4 regions of the Blautia sp. HCN-1074 genome follow, and region 2 is predicted to be linked to each of the others. Evidence: predicted binding sites of a transcription regulator. Region 2 holds the regulator's gene; each other region holds the start of a gene.
The links. The regulator Rex, encoded in region 2, represses fermentation and respiration genes when NADH is low (regulators of the CRP and FNR family bind a similar motif). The targets are predictions, from matches to a motif close to ATTGTTAANTANTTAACAAT.
Positions count from the first base shown of each region.

Region 1: a site for Rex is predicted at 1,936-1,955, ahead of WKT11_RS12865 (phosphoketolase family protein). Genes of this name have one in related genera too.
Region 3: a site for Rex is predicted at 932-951, ahead of pckA (phosphoenolpyruvate carboxykinase (ATP)). Genes of this name have one in related genera too.
Region 4: a site for Rex is predicted at 1,659-1,678, ahead of fucO (lactaldehyde reductase). Genes of this name have one in related genera too.

Region 1 is NZ_JBBKBP010000015.1:52,019-55,280, forward strand. Features, by position in the region: gene WKT11_RS12865 (phosphoketolase family protein) at 1-1,887, opposite strand, end outside; gene malQ (4-alpha-glucanotransferase) at 2,352-3,262, shown strand, end outside.
Region 2 is NZ_JBBKBP010000009.1:66,137-69,398, reverse strand. Features, by position in the region: gene WKT11_RS09760 (NAD(P)H-hydrate dehydratase) at 1-1,407, opposite strand, end outside; gene WKT11_RS09755 (redox-sensing transcriptional repressor Rex) at 1,618-2,265, opposite strand; gene abc-f (ribosomal protection-like ABC-F family protein) at 2,579-3,262, shown strand, end outside.
Region 3 is NZ_JBBKBP010000028.1:32,543-35,804, reverse strand. Features, by position in the region: gene WKT11_RS17305 (PIN domain-containing protein) at 1-480, opposite strand, end outside; gene pckA (phosphoenolpyruvate carboxykinase (ATP)) at 1,104-2,708, shown strand; gene WKT11_RS17295 (ketopantoate reductase family protein) at 2,846-3,262, opposite strand, start outside.
Region 4 is NZ_JBBKBP010000002.1:151,712-154,973, forward strand. Features, by position in the region: gene WKT11_RS02825 (hypothetical protein) at 1-417, shown strand, start outside; gene WKT11_RS02830 (TetR-like C-terminal domain-containing protein) at 971-1,549, shown strand; gene fucO (lactaldehyde reductase) at 1,749-2,894, shown strand; partial or broken gene WKT11_RS02840 (IS1634 family transposase) at 3,114-3,262, opposite strand, start outside.

The DNA of each region.
Region 1 (3,262 bases), on a different contig from region 2:
GCAAGCCATAACAACATCTGGTTCTTCACCGCAGTCATTGCTTGCCCACTCCCAGATACCGATACCCTGTGTGCAGTGCTTAACAGCCTGCTCCATGGTCAGCCACTGGCAGCTTGGATGCTTGGAAGCTACGATTGCGTTTACATAGTTCTTACTCTTGATGCAGTGATCGAAGCAGGAGAGTAAGCAGTTAGCGTCTGGTGGTAAGTACATACGTACCACGTCTGCTTTCTTGTTAGCGATGTGATCCAGGAATCCAGGATCCTGATGAGTAAATCCGTTGTGGTCCTGCTGCCATACATTGGATGTCAGGATGAAGTTCAGGGATGCAATCGGCTGTCTCCAGGAAAGCTGGTTGCAGACTTTCAGCCATTTTGCGTGCTGAGCTGCCATGGAGTCAACGATACGGATGAATGCTTCATAACTTGCGAAGAAACCATGACGACCTGTTAACAGATAACCTTCCAGCCATCCTTCACACATATGCTCGCTGAGCATACTGTCCATGATACGTCCGTCTCTTGCAAGGCAGTCATCAGTATCAAGCATTTCTGCGTTCCAGTCACGTTTCTGATATTCAAATACTTTGTACAGACGGTTGGACATACTTTCGTCTGGTCCAAAGATACGGAAGTTCTTGTTCTCTTCATTCAGTTTGAAGATATCACGGATATATCCGCCAAGCTCGATCATATCCTGAGCTTTTGTCTTGCCAGGCTCTACTTCAATACCGTAGTCACGGAAATCCGGGAGACGAAGGTCTTTCAGAAGAAGTCCGCCGTTAGCATGTGGGTTAGCACCAAGACGTGCATTTCCCTTAGGAGTCAGTTCTGCCAGTTCAGGAATCAGGCATCCGTTTTCATCGAACAGTTCCTGTGGACGATAGCTTTCCAGCCACTCTTTCAGAAGTTCAAGATGTTCTGGTTTTTCCATGGAAATCGGGACCTGATGAGCACGGAAAGAACCTTCAATCTGAAGTCCGTCAACAACCTTAGGACCTGTCCATCCCTTAGGAGTACGAAGAACGATCATAGGCCATACCGGACGCTCTGGATCATTGTTCTCACGAGCATTTTTCTGGATTGCTTTGATCTCTTCGATTACAGTATCCATTGTTTCTGCCATCTTCTTGTGCATTGTCATTGGGTCATCGCCTTCAACGAAGTATGGTTTCCAGCCACAGCCCTTGAAGAAGCATTCAAGTTCTTCATGAGAAAGACGGGAGAAGATAGTCGGGTTGCTGATCTTATATCCATTTAAATGAAGAATAGGAAGTACAGCACCATCAGTGATCGGGTTCAGGAATTTGTTGGACTGCCAGGATGTTGCCAGAGGACCAGTCTCAGCTTCACCGTCACCTACAACTGTAGTTGCGATTAAGTCAGGGTTATCAAATACAGCTCCGAAAGCATGAGCGATAGAGTAACCAAGTTCACCACCTTCATTGATGGAACCAGGTGTTTCCGGTGCACAGTGGCTCGGAACTCCACATGGGAAGGAGAACTGTTTGAACATTTTCTTCATACCTTCCTCATCCTGGCTGATGTTTGGATAAACTTCGCTGTAAGAACCTTCCAGATAAGTATTGGCGATCATGAAGTTTCCGCCATGTCCTGGACCGGAAAGAAGGATCATATCCAGATCATAACGTTTGATGACACGATTGCAGTGTGCATAAACAAAGTTCTGTCCAGGTACGGTTCCCCAGTGACCAACGATTTTCTTCTTGATCTGATCCATTGTTAATGGTTTTCTCAGAAGTGGATTGTCAAGAAGATAGAGCTGTCCGGCAGACAGATAGTTAGCTGCACGCCAGTAAGCATCGATTTTGTCAAGCATTTCCTGATTTAAAGGCTGCTTTTCGAGACATAATTTGTTGTCTTCCATTTTCTTACCTCTTTCTTTGGTTTTGATGTGTATAGATTGGAGTAATACTTTGTTATTTTTTTAACCAAGTATATCCTATCATATCGGAAAAGAAACGTAAAATAGCAATATTGCATTGAAATTATAAGTTTTTGATATGGATAAAAAATAAGCTCCTTCTGATGAAATGCGGAGCAGTTATTCGGTATAGAGCTGCGTAGCGAAGCAGATTGTGAATATCCGCTTGACGACAATGCTCTGAGTGGAAATGATTGGTGTTTAATATGGAAGATGACGAAAAGAACTAAGCAATGATTAGTAATTTTCACGAAAAAATGGATAACATGAAAGTTGTATTGCAATTTGCACAAAAAATAGATATAATAAAAAAAACAATTGCGCATAAGGTATAGAAAAACTGCTTATATGTACACTAGATAAAGTATAGGCGGTAAAAGTGAAGAATGGCGAAGGAGACAAGAATCATGGGAAAAAGAGCAGCAGGAATATTAATGCCGATCAGCAGCCTTCCATCAGACTATGGCATCGGATGTTTTTCCAAAAGTGCATATGAATTTGTAGACTGGTTAAAGGAAGCCGGACAGACTTACTGGCAGATTCTGCCACTGGGACCGACCAGCTATGGAGATTCTCCATATCAGTCTTTCTCTACATTTGCAGGTAATCCATATTTTATTGATCTGGATACACTTGTGGAAGAAGGAGTTCTTGATAAGAAAGACTGCGAGAAAGTTAACTGGGGAAAGAAGCCTGATGAGGTAGATTATGAAAAAATCTACAAAGGCCGTTATCCTCTTCTGAGAAAAGCATACGAGAACAGTGATATCAGCAAGAATCCTGACTATCAGAAATTCGTAGCAGAGAACAGCTGGTGGCTGTCAGATTATGCTCTGTTTATGGCAGTAAAAGACCGTTTCGAAGGTGTAGAATGGACCAAATGGGCTGAGGATATCAGACTCCGCTGGAACAATGCCATGGATTATTATCGTGAAGAACTCTATTTTGATATTGAATTCCAGCAGTATATGCAGTTTAAGTTTTATGAGCAGTGGATGAAACTGAAATCCTATGCAAATTCAAAAGGAATCCAGATCATTGGAGATATTCCGATTTATGTTGCCATGGACAGTGCTGATGCATGGGCACATCCGGAGTTGTTCCAGCTGGATCAGGACAATGTACCGTTGGCAGTAGCAGGATGCCCTCCGGATGGCTTTTCTGCAACCGGTCAGTTATGGGGAAATCCGTTATATCGCTGGGATTATCACAGAAATACAGGATATCAGTGGTGGATTTCCAGAATGAGTTACTGCTTCAGACTGTATGATGTTGTAAGAATCGATCATTTCCGCGGATTTGATGAATATTTCTCTAT
Region 2 (3,262 bases):
ATGAACATATACACCAAGGGCTGCCATCATCGCCATGGATGGCTTCCTTTCTGCTTTCAGATACATACAAAGCACACCTGCGATCACGCCGCTTAGTACATCACCACTGCCAGCTGTTGCCATTCCTGCGTTTCCGGAAATATTCAGATACCTCTCTTCTGACGCACCTGACACTACAGTACATGCATCTTTCAAAACACAGACTGCTTTTGTTTCCTTTGCATAGTCAAATGCTGTCTGAACCAGACAATCCTGAATATCACCAATACTTTTTCCACACAGGCGGCTCATCTCGCCAATATGCGGCGTGACGATCACATTCTCTCCGATAAACCTCTTCCAGTCCTCATGAAGTGCCAGAAGATTCAATCCATCTGCATCCAGAACAACTGATTTTCCACACATAGCAGCTCTTGACAGAAACCACTGAGCACGCTCTCTGCTCTGTGCACTTGCTCCCAGCCCCGGTCCGATCACCAGCACATCACACCATTCCAGCATTCTCTCATTTTTACTCTCATCAAAATCACAGGTGATCATTGCCTCCGGCAGAAGTGTCTGTAATGGAACACGATTTGCCTCCACGGTCTGGATCTTCACCATGCCCGCCGAACACTTTAGTGCAGCTGCGGCACTTAAATATGCTGCACCGCACATTCCTTCAGAACCTGCAACCAAAAGTACCTTACCGAAAGTCCCCTTATTCCCATAGGGAAGTCTGTCCGGAAGCATTTTCAAATCTTCTCTTTCCAGGTAATTCATTCGGATTTTCTTATCAGGCATTGAATAAATCCCAATATCCGCCACAATGATCTCCCCACCATACATACGCCCCGGATAGAAACACAGGCCTCTCTTTCGAAAAGCAAATGTAACCGTAAGATTGGCCCGGAAAGCGATTCCTTTCTCGAATCCTGTATCTGCATCAATCCCTGAAGGAATATCCACCGCAACTTTAAACGCAGATGCCTGATTTAATTCGCTGATAAGTTCTCCGTATTTTCCCTCTATCGGTCTGCTGAGTCCAACTCCAAAAATGGCATCTACTATAGTAGTATATTCATCCAGAATCAGGTTATGCACCCGTGGAGTATGATAATACTCTGCTGTGCGAAGCTGACTGGAAGTTTCTTTTGTCATTTTTTCTTCATTTCCAACAATATAATACCACGTTTTAAATCCGTGTAAATGGAGTAATCTGGCAATTGCCAGTCCGTCTCCTCCGTTATTCCCGGTTCCGCAGACCACCAGGATTTTCTCTTTATCCTTCGTATTCACCCGCTTTATGATTTCTGTAACAGTCTGTAATGCAGCACGCTCCATTAATACCAGCGAAGGAATTCCGGCTTTCTCAATCGTATTTGCATCCAGCGCCTTCATTTCTGCCGCAGTCACAACTCCTCTCATCTGTTCACCTCCCCGTATGTTCCCGTATTTCATCAAATATTTAATTTGTTCCACCACGTAATTTTATACAGAATAAATTTCTCAGCCATTCTGGCCAGACGGATATTTTAAATCCACTTTCATTTTATAGTTGTGAATAAGCCAAATCATCCTGCTAAATTCAGAAAAGCTGTGATCAGATGACCACAGCCTTGTGTTCCACATCATGTTCTACTCGCCTTCGTGCTCTTTCCTGTATTCACTCAGGTTATAGGACAGAGTCATAAGGCTCTCTGAAAGATGTACATTCTCAACCATTACATCCTCCGGAGCATCCAGATCAATGTGTGCAAAGTTCCAGATTGCCTTAATTCCATTATCAATTAAAATCTTCGCCATCTCTTTGGCTTTATTCTTCGGAAGAGTCAAAATAGCAATCTCTACCTCATTCTCCTTCAGAAAAAATGGAAGATCACTTAACATCTGTATCTCGATTCCGCGCACCGCAATTCCCTCAAGTACAGGATTTACATCAAAAATACCAACCAGTTTAAAACCACGTTTTTCGAAGTCCACATAATTGGCCAGCGCCTGTCCCAGATTACCGGCACCAAGAATAATCATCGGATGTACTGTATCCAGTCCAAGGATCTTGCCGATCTCTGTGTATAAATAACGTACATTATAGCCATAACCCTGCTGACCAAAACCGCCGAAATTATTTAAGTCCTGACGAATCTGGGAAGCTGTCACATGCATCTTTTTGCTGAGATCATTGGAAGATATACGCTCAACATTCTCCTCCATCAACTCACCGAGGTAGCGATAATAACGTGGCAGACGTTTAATCACCGCTTTTGAAATTTCCTTAGCTTCCACAAATTTTCCCTCCTTAACTTGTCTATGTCAATTATACCCAGATGTTATTTTATTGTCAAACTAATTCTGTACTTTTTCACCAAATAATTCTGCATTTTTTATCAATTTACCTCAGAAACTATCTTATAAAACGGTATTTTCTATTTTTTATCTATAACTTTCTATCATTTCCGGCAGTCTGGAACAAATTGGGATTGCACTACTAAGCAACGAATATCTTTGTAGAAATAGATAAATTCATTTAAAATACTTTCAAAAACAACTTTTTTCGATTATAATAGTACGCGGACAAATTATAAATGGAGGAATTCTTATGATTTTATCATGTCAGAATATCTGTAAATCTTTTGGCGAAAAAGTCATCCTTCAAGACGCCAGTTTCCATATAGAAGACCGTGAAAAAGCAGCTCTGATTGGCAATAATGGTGCCGGTAAAACTACCCTGCTGCGTATCATCATGCACGAGCTCTCACCTGATTCGGGAAACGTAGTCCTTGCCAAAGATAAAAATATCGGATATCTCGCCCAGTACCAGGATATCCATGGACACCACACGATTTATGAGGAGCTGATTTCTACCAAGCAGCACATCATTGATATGGAGAATCGCCTGCGTTCTCTGGAACAGGAGATGAAAACAACCACAGGTGATGCTCTGGACAGTCTGATGAATACTTATACGAGACTGAGCCACCAGTTTGAATTGGAAAACGGATACGCATACAAAAGCGAGATCATGGGCGTATTAAAAGGTCTTGGCTTTACCGAAGATGATTTCGAACGCCAGATTGAAACTCTCTCCGGAGGTCAGAAAACACGTGTTGCTCTCGGTAAACTGCTTCTCTCCAGCCCGGATATCCTTCTGCTGGATGAGCCTACCAACCACCTTGATATGGAGAGTATTTCCTGGCTGGAAACTTATCTGCTCAACTATCCGGGAGCTGTATTTATTGTATCCCATGACCGTTATTTTCTTGACAAGGTAGTCACTAAGGTA
Region 3 (3,262 bases), on a different contig from region 2:
TTTTTTCTGCTGTTTAGATGCTTTCTGTTTTGGCTGTTTTCGTTCTTTTGGATTTACTTCCAATGTCTTTGCATTTTCAGGTTTAACGTCTTTTTGCTTATTATCTTTTTGTTTATTCTTTGTCTGCTTGTTGGAAATTTTATCAATTCTTACGACCTTCGCTTTCTTTTCCGTTTTCCAGAACTGAATAATCGGATCATAGCCGGTATCTTTGCTGACAATCACAAACTTACAGGATTCTTTCTGATCCATATGTTTTGCGCCTACCAGATATCCCAGGTAAGATCCCAGATGCATATCTGCTGACTGCTTTCCGGTCGGAACTTTGTGTGTGATCAGCTTCGCAGCTCCATGATTGCTGATAATATCCAGGTCTATTTTCTTATTGTTATTTGTATAAAAAAGATGAATATAATCAGATTCACCTAATTTTTCACATCCATTCAGACCTTCACACCCTACGTTTTCAAAATCAATCAAATAATATACTTTAATAATGTTCACCTTCTTATAAATTTATATTTCACTGAATAAATATTCTTATATCATCTATTCAGTAATCTAGTGTGCCGACAAGTTGATTCTTGAAGCAATCTTGCAGGATAAATTTTCTTATTTCAAGGCGGAAGAGAGAGGCGTAGCGGTGGCTATGGCGACCGACGACAACGCGGAAATAAGAAATTTAGACGCAAGATTGTTCGAGAAATCAACTTGTCGGTACACTAGTGCTTTCCCGTAATATGGGGATTCATAACATAAGCATTCTTTCTCTGCCATTACAGCAGATAATTTCTTCCTATTTTAGCATGTATCCTCCATCCGTACAACGCTAAATAAAATATTATCATATCTACGAATATGATTCCCATATTGCCGGCATAATAATTTTACATACCTTTTGTGAAAAGTGACGGATTTTTATCAGATTTAAGTTGATAAATCTTTAACAAAATTCAAAAAAAACGCAAAAATCCTGTTGATTTTAAGCGTTAAATATGTATAATAGTAAAAGAGAAGCGATACCCATTCGCTTTTATGGTAAGGTATCTTAAGCCTGTTTAAACAGGCGCTTTCATTAACGAAGAAAAGAGGTTAAACGTAAGATGGCAAAAATCGATTTAAGCAAGTATGGCATTACCGGAACTACAGAAATTGTCTACAACCCTTCTTATGAAGTATTATTTGAAGAAGAAACCAAACCGGAACTGGAAGGCTTTGAAAAAGGTCAGGTCAGCGAACTTGGTGCAGTTAACGTTATGACAGGTATCTACACAGGACGTTCTCCTAAAGATAAATACATCGTTATGGATGAGAACTCCAAAGATACAGTATGGTGGACAACAGACGAATACAAAAACGATAACCATCCTGCAACTCAGGAAGCATGGGATGCAGTAAAAGAAATCGCTAAAAAAGAGCTCTCCAACAAGAGACTTTTCGTAGTAGATGCATTCTGCGGTGCTAACAAAGATACTCGTATGGCTATCCGTTTCATCGTTGAAGTTGCTTGGCAGGCACATTTCGTAACAAATATGTTCATCCAGCCAACAGCTGAAGAACTTGAAAACTTCGAGCCAGATTTCGTTGTATACAACGCTTCCAAAGCTAAAGTTGAAAACTATAAAGAATTAGGCCTGAACTCTGAAACAGCTGTAATGTTCAACATCACAACTAAAGAGCAGGTTATCGTAAACACATGGTACGGCGGAGAAATGAAGAAAGGTATGTTCTCTATGATGAACTACTTCCTTCCACTGAAAGGCATGGCTTCCATGCACTGCTCTGCAAACACAGATATGAACGGCGAAAACACAGCTATCTTCTTCGGTCTTTCCGGAACAGGTAAAACTACTCTTTCCACAGACCCGAAACGTCTCCTGATCGGTGATGACGAGCATGGCTGGGATGACAACGGCGTATTCAACTTCGAAGGCGGATGCTACGCTAAAGTTATCAACCTTGACAAAGAATCTGAGCCGGACATCTACAATGCAATCAAACGTAACGCTCTTCTTGAGAACGTAACACTTGATGCTGAAGGCAAGATTGATTTCGCAGATAAGAGTGTAACAGAGAATACTCGTGTATCTTATCCGATCAACCACATTGAAAACATCGTTCGCCCGATCTCTTCTGCACCGGCAGCTAAGAACGTAATCTTCCTGTCCGCAGATGCTTTCGGAGTACTTCCTCCAGTATCTATCCTGACAGAAGCTCAGACTCAGTACTATTTCCTGTCTGGATTCACAGCTAAACTTGCTGGTACAGAGCGTGGAATCACAGAGCCTACACCTACATTCTCTGCTTGCTTCGGACAGGCATTCCTTGAACTGCATCCGACAAAATACGCAGAAGAACTTGTTAAGAAAATGGAAAAGAGCGGAGCAAAAGCTTACCTGGTTAACACAGGATGGAACGGAACAGGAAAACGTATCTCCATCAAAGATACTCGTGGTATCATCGATGCAATCCTTAACGGAGATATCCTTAACGCTCCTACTAAGAAGATCCCATTCTTCGATTTCGAAGTTCCTACAGAGCTTAACGGCGTAGACACAGGTATCCTTGATCCTCGTGACACATATGCTGACGCTTCTGAATGGGAAGTAAAAGCTAAAGATCTTGCTGGAAGATTCATCAAGAACTTCGCTAAATATGAAGGAAATGCAGCTGGTAAAGCACTTGTTGCAGCTGGTCCTCAGTTATAATTATAATTGCTGAATTAAAGTTAATTATAATTAAATTATAATTTTATTGTCCAAATGAGTACGAAAGGGATGCGAGTAATTCGCATCCCTTTTTCATGTTGTTTCGGTGGTCAAGCGGATATTCGCAATCCGCTTCGCTACAGGGCTCTGAGTTTTTCTGCCACTTTCTCATATGCGGGTACCGGAACGTGATATTCTTCTCCCATTCTTACTACTTCGTAAACTAATCCGTCAATTTCGGACTGTTTTCCTGCCATGATATCCCGCTGCATGGAAGTGGTTGCTTCCGGTGCGAGGTTGGAAAGGATTTTTAAATTTACTTCTGCCATATCTTTCTGGAAAGGAACTCCCATGGCTTCTGCAAGTGCTGCGATTTCTTTTACCATGGTCTTAAAAAGTTCTCTGGCTTCGCCTTCTTTCTGGAAATCTGCGGCAGTTGCGTGGTAATAGAGTCCTGCTGCCCCGATCGGGGATACATAGGAAAATTTCTCCAGTGCTTCACGGCGGATGTTTTCCGAAAGAGTCCCGTCGATATGACTGTCACAGAGGTCTTT
Region 4 (3,262 bases), on a different contig from region 2:
ATATCCGAAGAACTCCGGCAGTTCCTGAATTATATGGAGAACACAACCCAGACAAATGCCGTAAATGATACACTAAAAGATATCCAGAAAATGGTGGATATTGTAAAGCGGGACGGGGAGGTGTCTTTAAGCTATATGAAGGGTTTTGAGAGAGATACGATCATGTATGAAAAAGGTCAGGAAGCTGAACGCAAAAATACAGAAAGGGAACGCCAAAGAGCGGATTCTGCTGAAAAAGCAAGGGATGAAGCTAAAAAAGAGAGAGAGGAAGCTGAAAATGTAAGGGATTCTGCTGAAAAAGCAAGGATGATTGCTGAAGAAGAAAAAATAAAAGCCCAGAAAGAGACGGCAGAAGCACTTAAAAGAGTAGCGGAACTGGAGAAGATTCTGCAATGTAAAACTGCGGAGATTAAATAAGATTATCTTAAGACAGTCACAGACTGGAACTCACCTAGCCTGTGGCTTTTTCACCCATTGTTTTTGAGTTGAATTTTTGGCACATTCCGCATATACTAACAGTAGCTAAGGAATGTGGTGAGATTCCGTGAAGCAAAGCAAAAGCCCTCAGAGTGCCAGCTCTGGGGGCTTTCTTGCTCGTTGCGGTGAGCTATTCTGTTCAGTCAAGTCTAATCTTGCTTACAGTTGACTGCAATCGCATTTTTGTAATGTACGGTCAAGTCTAAACCTGTTTATAGATGACTTGCTATCCTATATTTGTAGGAATATCTCCATTCCTTTATTTCTGATAATGCAAGTGTACCCTTTCATATGTGGATTGTCAACAGAACCAGAGGGGGTATGAAATGAAAAAATATTATTATTGTACTGTATGATGAGCAAGTGGTATAATAATACATATTTATATTGTTGGAAAATAGCACGGTTTGTAGTGGTGCTTGTATGCCTGGCATTAACTGTGACAAAATACAAAAGACTATAATAAACAAAATTACCTGTGAAAGGAAAATCCATGGAACTGACAGCAGAAAATGTTAAAGGGGAAAAAACAAAATATCGTCTTGCGCAGTCGATGAAAGAATGTATGAAGACAACAACTGTAGACAACATTACGGTAAAACAGATTACAGAAAACTGTGTCCTTACCAGGCAGACTTTTTACCGGAATTTCATGGATAAATTTGATCTGATCAACTGGTATTTTGATAAACTTCTGGCAAAATCCTTTAAGCATATGGGAATGGGAAAAACAGTTTATGATGCACTGGTAAAGAAGTTTACCTATATTCAGGAAGAGCACATTTTCTTTGCAGCGGCCTTTAAATATGACAGCCAGAACAGTCTGCGCCAACATGATTTTGAACTGATCCTGGCTTTCTATGAAAATCTGATCCGTGAGAAAACAGGAAAAATTCCGGATGAGACCATACATTGTATTCTGGAAATGTACTGCCAGAGTTCTATTTATATGACTGTAAAATGGGTGCTGGGGGAATTGGAATGTGCACCGGAGGGACTGGCGAAAATTTTAGTTGATGGGATGCCTGGGAAACTCTCCCAGTTGTTTGAAGAACTGGAAATATTGTCATAAACATAACAGATTAGTGCACAATTTTACCTAATTATTTTCGTATTTATTGCACAAACTTAGTGAGAAAGTTACATTTGAGCGAAAGTGTAACTTTCTTTTTTGAATTTACATTGTTAGAATAATAACAAAGATGAGCGTTGCGGAAACTTATCTGTAAAGAATATCAAAATGTAAAATACTGAAAGGAATGGAAATCATTATGGCAAACAGAATTAACTTAAATCAGACATCTTATCACGGAGCAGGTGCAATCGAGGAAATCGCAAACGAAGCAAAAGCACATGGCTTTAAGAAAGCTTTCGTTTGTTCTGACCCTGACCTTGTAAAATTCCATGTAACAAGCAAAGTTACAGATATTCTTGAGAAAAACGGACTTGCATATGAACTGTATTCAGACATCAAACCGAACCCTACAATTGAGAACGTACAACACGGTGTTCAGGCATTCAAGGATTCAGGTGCAGATTATCTGATTGCAATCGGCGGCGGCTCTTCCATGGATACTTCCAAAGCAATCGGTATCATCATTGCAAACCCTGAATTCGAAGATGTAAGAAGTCTGGAAGGTACAGCTCCTACCAAGAAACCTTGCGTACCGATCATTGCAGTTCCCACAACAGCAGGTACAGCAGCAGAGGTAACAATCAATTACGTTATCACAGATGTAGAAAGAAAACGTAAATTCGTATGTGTTGACCCACATGATATGCCGATCATCGCAATCATTGATCCTGAAATGATGTCTTCTATGCCCAAAGGACTGACAGCTTCTACAGGTATGGATGCTCTGACTCATGCAATCGAAGGGTATACAACAAAAGCTGCATGGGAAATGACAGATATGTTCCATTTAAAAGCAATTGAGCTGATCTCAAAATCTCTCCGCGGTGCTGTTGAAAACACAAAAGAAGGTCGTGAAGGAATGGCTCTTGGCCAGTACATCGCAGGTATGGGATTCTCTAACGTAGGTCTTGGAATTGCTCATTCCATGGCTCATACACTTGGCGCTGTTTATGATACACCACACGGTGTTGCCTGTGCAATGATGCTTCCGATCGTTATGGAATACAATCAGGAATGCACAGGCGAGAAATATCGTGAGATTGCCAGAGCAATGGGTGTCAAAGGTGTAGATGAAATGTCTCAGGATGAGTACAGAAAAGCAGCAATCGAGGCTGTTAAGAAGCTTTCTGTTGATGTAGGAATCCCGACTAAACTGGAAGCAATCAAAGAAGAAGATCTTCAGTTCCTGGCAGAATCCGCACACGCAGACGCATGCGCACCAGGAAATCCAAAAGATGCAAGTGTAGAAGATCTGAAAGATCTGTTCCGCAAGATTATGTAATGAATTACTTTTGCAAAATAAAAAAGCAAAAAGCAGCGATTAAGGCCACAGACTGGAACCCACCCAGCCTGTGGCTTTCTTCATTCCCTGGTTGACACGTCGGCCATCATTTGCTACACTAAAATCCTGTCTTTGACAGTTACGAAACAAAAAAATCGCTGTACCTCTTGATTTTACTGGGGTTCGGCGATTTGGTGTGTCGTTTTGGAATATAGTATTTTATTTCCGGCCTTTACTTTTTTTCTGAATGTTTTTCATCTGCCTTTTGGTGATAAATTTATAATCCGTTTCAAAGCCGCAAACAGTGTGCAATGCATCGGTTAGCTTGTCTTGTGTGTAAAGTGGAATAAAACCTTGCTCTTGTATAT